One region of the Bartonella sp. LJL80 genome, then DNA from elsewhere that is predicted to be linked to it. Evidence: riboswitches for the same ligand, from Rfam matches in the RefSeq annotation. Region 1 holds a riboswitch; the other holds the start of a gene.
What was found. Region 1 has a riboswitch for cobalamin ahead of cobU (bifunctional adenosylcobinamide kinase/adenosylcobinamide-phosphate guanylyltransferase). Riboswitches for the same ligand answer to the same signal wherever they lie in the genome.

Region 1 (2,200 bases):
TTGGCATTATTCCGTGGTTGAACGATGTTGCTTGCCTTCCCGCAGAAGATTCGATGGCGCTGGAGCACTACAAATCAAAGTCCAACGGCAAAATAAAAATAGCGATTCCAATCCTGCCTCATATTGCCAACTTTGATGATCTGGATCCGCTACTTCAAGAAAGTGATGTCGAGGTAATTTTTATCCGCGCGGGTGAAGCCTTTCCCATCACATGCGATCTCGTCGTTATTCCGGGGTCTAAATCCACCATAGCCGACATGACCGCATTGCGTGAACGAGGTTGGGCAAAGGCGATTATCGACCATGCGCATAATGGCGGTCATGTCATCGGTATCTGTGGTGGTTTTCAGATGCTTGGCAATAGAATCGTCGATCAACATGGAAAAGACGGCCCGGTACGCGACATTGCGGGGTTAGGACTGCTCGATATCGAAACGGAGATGGGACCGGAAAAAGTCACACGCAACGTAACCGCTCGACATATAGAAACCGGTCTGCCACTTAACGGTTACGAGATACACCTTGGGCAGACCACAGGTCCGGACACACAGAACGGAATTGTTGAGATTGATGGTCGGGTAGATGGTGCCGCCTCTCGCGATAAGCGCGTTTGGGGAACCTATTTGCACGGCTTGTTCCAGGCAGATGCCTTTCGTCATCATTTTCTTCAATCATTAGGGGGCGCTTCCGATGGCGTGAACCACAACGACAAGGTGGACCGCGCGCTTGACCGTATCGCTGAACAGTTGGAAAAAGTGGTGGACGTCAATGCGCTTTTTGCGCTTGCACGTTGATATCTGAAACGCTATTTTCAAAGCTTCCGGTTTTTGTGGTGGAGAAATTCATAACAAAAAGCAAAAGGGAATGCGGAAGATGGATCCAATTCGGACATCATTATCGCAGCCGACCCCGCGACTGTAGAATATGAGAACAAGCCAGGCCAAAGACACTTTGGCAGCCACTGATTGATCGGGAAGGCGGTTTTGTTTGTCGACATATGAGCCAGGAGACCTGCCGGAATAAGGGCAATAATGCTCAAACCGACCGGAATGATCCGGTAACGCCGACACGGAGGTTGTTTTGGCAAAATTGACGCTGGTTTTGGGCGGAATACGCTCGGGTAAATCGCGTTTTGCAGAAGAGCTGGTGCTGGCAAAGGGCAAGAAACCCGTTTACGTGGCCACAGCGGAAATCTTCAATCAGGAGATGCAAAAGCGTGTGGACCTCCATCGCGCGCGACGCCACCAATATTGGTTGGAATGCGAGGCCCCCATCGCTTTGTTAGCGGCGCTGTTGCAATATCAGGGGAACAGCCACGCCATTCTTGTCGACTGTCTAACCGTATGGTTGGGCAACCTCATGCATTACGAGGAAGATATTTCCCAATCCATCAAAAGTTTCGTGGACGGTCTTTCAGCGCTGGATGCTGATATTGTGTTGGTCTCAAGTGAAGTGGGATTAGGCATTGTTCCAGACAATGCGCTGGCGCGAGCATTTTGCGACCATGCGGGCACGCTCAATCAGGCTATTGCGGCTATATCAAGTGAAGTTTATTTCATTGCGGCAGGATTGCCGCTCAAGTTAAAAGGCTAAATCCTATGTCAGATCAAAATTTCCTGCAAAGTAAAATACCGGCCACCGTTATTACCGGTTTTCTGGGGTCTGGTAAGACGACTATGATCCGACATCTTTTGGAAAATGCCGGAGGTAAGAAGATAGCGCTGATCATCAATGAATTTGGCGACCTTGGTGTCGATGGCGGATTGATTAAAGGTTGCGGCATTGAAAATTGTCGTGAAGAAGATGTGATCGAACTGAATAATGGCTGTATTTGCTGCACTGTGGCGGAAGATTTTATTCCCACAATGTCGAAACTTCTCGATAGACCAGATCGGCCAGACCACATTGTCATTGAAACATCTGGTCTGGCTTTGCCTCAACCTTTGGTGGCTGCCTTCAATTGGCCGGAAATCAAAACGCAAGTCACTGTTGACGGTGTTATTACAGTGGTAGACGCACCAGCCGTTGCCGAAGGTCGTTTTGCCGATGATCATGACAAAATAGATACTCAGCGTAAACAGGATGAATCGCTCGATCATGAGAGCCCGCTTGAGGAGCTTTTTGAAGACCAGATCCATGCAGCGGATCTTATCGTGTTAAATAAAGCCGACCTGCTCGATGAAGAAACACTCGATAAAGT
Region 2 (2,200 bases), on a different contig from region 1:
CATTGTTGATCATCACATCAAAGCCGCCAAGATCTTTTTCGGCTTTGTCGATCGCTGCATAAACATCTTCACGTTTGGAAACGTCTGCCGTAATTGTCGTTGCTTTGCAGCCCAGGGCTTCCACTTCCTTGGCAACACCGGCAAGCTTGTCTTTTTGGATATCGACAAGTGCAATATCAAACCCGTCTCTTGCCAACCGCAAGGCTATTCCGCGGCCAATTCCCTGACCTGCACCGGTGACAACTGCAACTTTAGCCGACATGACAACTCTCCTTTTTTGTTAACGCATCTCTTTAGCACTTAAGAACGAAAACACTGCGGAACAAGGGGCAAAGCACCGATAAAACGACAATTCAAATCGAAAGGTCAAACGATGCGGCTTGGAGTTTCCAGCTTTGATTTTGTCGGATGACCTCTATCCTTGCAAGCGGTGCAATATCCATCCTGAATAAAGACGCCAAGGGTGCGGAAAGAACATGGACCAAAACGCATCGGATAATGATTGCGTCGGTAAGATACAGAACAAGGTTGCTGCTGTCGTTTAGATTTTCAATCCATTCTACACATTTGTCATAGATCTGCGCATAAGAGCTTCCCCCATGCGGGCTGACGTAAGGGTCTTGCAACCAAGCTTGCAAAGCCAACGGCTCTTCTTTGGCAATATCCTTCAAAGAACGCCCCGCCCAACGGCCAAAATCATATATCGGCAAGTCTCTATCAATTGTATAGGGATATTGGAGCCGCTCAGCCGTTGCAGTGGCTGCTAGACAGGGCGCGCAAACAACGCTTTTCAGGTGCTCCAATTTGGACATATCGGAAATAGCGATATCGCCATCAAGGGCCTCGTTACCGGGAAAGATGCCGCGCCGTTGGGCTATAGTTTCAGCATGGCTGAGCAAGGTTATATGCAACAAATCGTGATCCCTGTTTTTGCGGCCATATTGCTTTGACAGACTTTTGCAATCGGCATATCATAGTCCAACATTCAATATCGTGGAACCCGGTGTCAATCCGGGGCGGTCGCGCCACTGTGACTGTCTACCATGTATGGGACAGAAGCCAGAACGTCGATTTGAATGTTTTTTACTTCACAACGGGACGCGTAATCCTAAGGAGGTTATCTATGTCTGTCAAAACGGTCACTGCACCGCAAACTCTTTCCATCCCTGTCAAAGACATTCTGCCCTGGGCGATTTTTGGCGGCCTTTTATGCCTGATAGCGCTCTACTTCATCACAACGGAACAAGGTGCCCTATCAGTTTTTAGCGGCACGACCATCCATGAATTTGTGCATGACGGGCGCCATCTTCTTGGCTTCCCTTGCCATTGAGGAGATGAAACATGATGGGTTCTCTCCTTTATAGGGGCATGCTTGTCGGCCTTGTGGCCGGTTTGATTGCCTTCGGTTTTGCTCGCCTTTACGGCGAACCTTATGTGGATGCGGCCATTGCTTTTGAAGAGCAACATGCCGCTATGGAAGAAAGTGGCGGACACAGCCACGGACAAGAAGAAGAAATTGTCAGCCGTTCGACACAGGCGGGCCTGGGACTTCTTACTGGTCTGGTCGTCTATGGTGCGGCGGCAGGTGGTCTATTTGCCTGTTTATGCGCATTTGCCTTCGGACGGTTAGGGCGCCTTGGGGCCAAAGCGACAAGCCTTCTCCTTGCCGTTTCGGCTTTTATTGCCGTCGTCTTGATGCCACAACTTAAATATCCGGCCAATCCGCCTGCTGTCGGCAGTCCTGAAACCATCGTCAGCCGGACGGAATATTATTTCGGCCTTATCCTGATATCGTTATTGGCCATGATCCTCGCCTATCTGGCGGCCCATAAGCTTGCAGAAAAATATGGCAGCCTCAATGCTGCCATCACGGCGGGTTTCGGTTATATCGTGTTTATGGCGGTCGTTTATCTTATCATGCCAATCATTAACGAGGTTCCAGCCGATTTTTCCGCCGATGTCTTATGGCATTTCAGAACGGCGACATTCGGAATACAGGCCATCTTATGGCTGATATTGGGTGTCGGCTTTGGCTATCTTGCAGAAAAGCGGCTCAAGGCGTCTTGAGCCAAATACCTTTAGCGTTTTTAGCGTTTTGAATACACGCATTAAACCCACGTTTGAATGCATGTATGCATTCATGAGAAGCCCAATTGGCAAACGGGTGCCGGATTATTTTACCGGCAGAAGCAATCGCCAC

Region 2: another riboswitch for cobalamin. It lies ahead of ACYSNS_RS09310 (CbtB domain-containing protein); the one in region 1 lies ahead of cobU (bifunctional adenosylcobinamide kinase/adenosylcobinamide-phosphate guanylyltransferase).

The regions. Positions count from the first base shown of each region.
Region 1 covers NZ_JBTXLM010000009.1:57,736-59,935, reverse strand. Annotated here, with positions in the region: gene ACYSNS_RS12675 (cobyric acid synthase) at 1-794, shown strand, start outside; cobalamin riboswitch at 805-1,033, shown strand; gene cobU (bifunctional adenosylcobinamide kinase/adenosylcobinamide-phosphate guanylyltransferase) at 1,081-1,593, shown strand; gene cobW (cobalamin biosynthesis protein CobW) at 1,599-2,200, shown strand, end outside.
Region 2 covers NZ_JBTXLM010000005.1:23,307-25,506, reverse strand. Annotated here, with positions in the region: gene ACYSNS_RS09320 (acetoin reductase) at 1-262, opposite strand, end outside; gene ACYSNS_RS09315 (histidine phosphatase family protein) at 354-914, opposite strand; adenosylcobalamin (AdoCbl) riboswitch at 969-1,120, shown strand; gene ACYSNS_RS09310 (CbtB domain-containing protein) at 1,124-1,330, shown strand; gene ACYSNS_RS09305 (CbtA family protein) at 1,342-2,067, shown strand.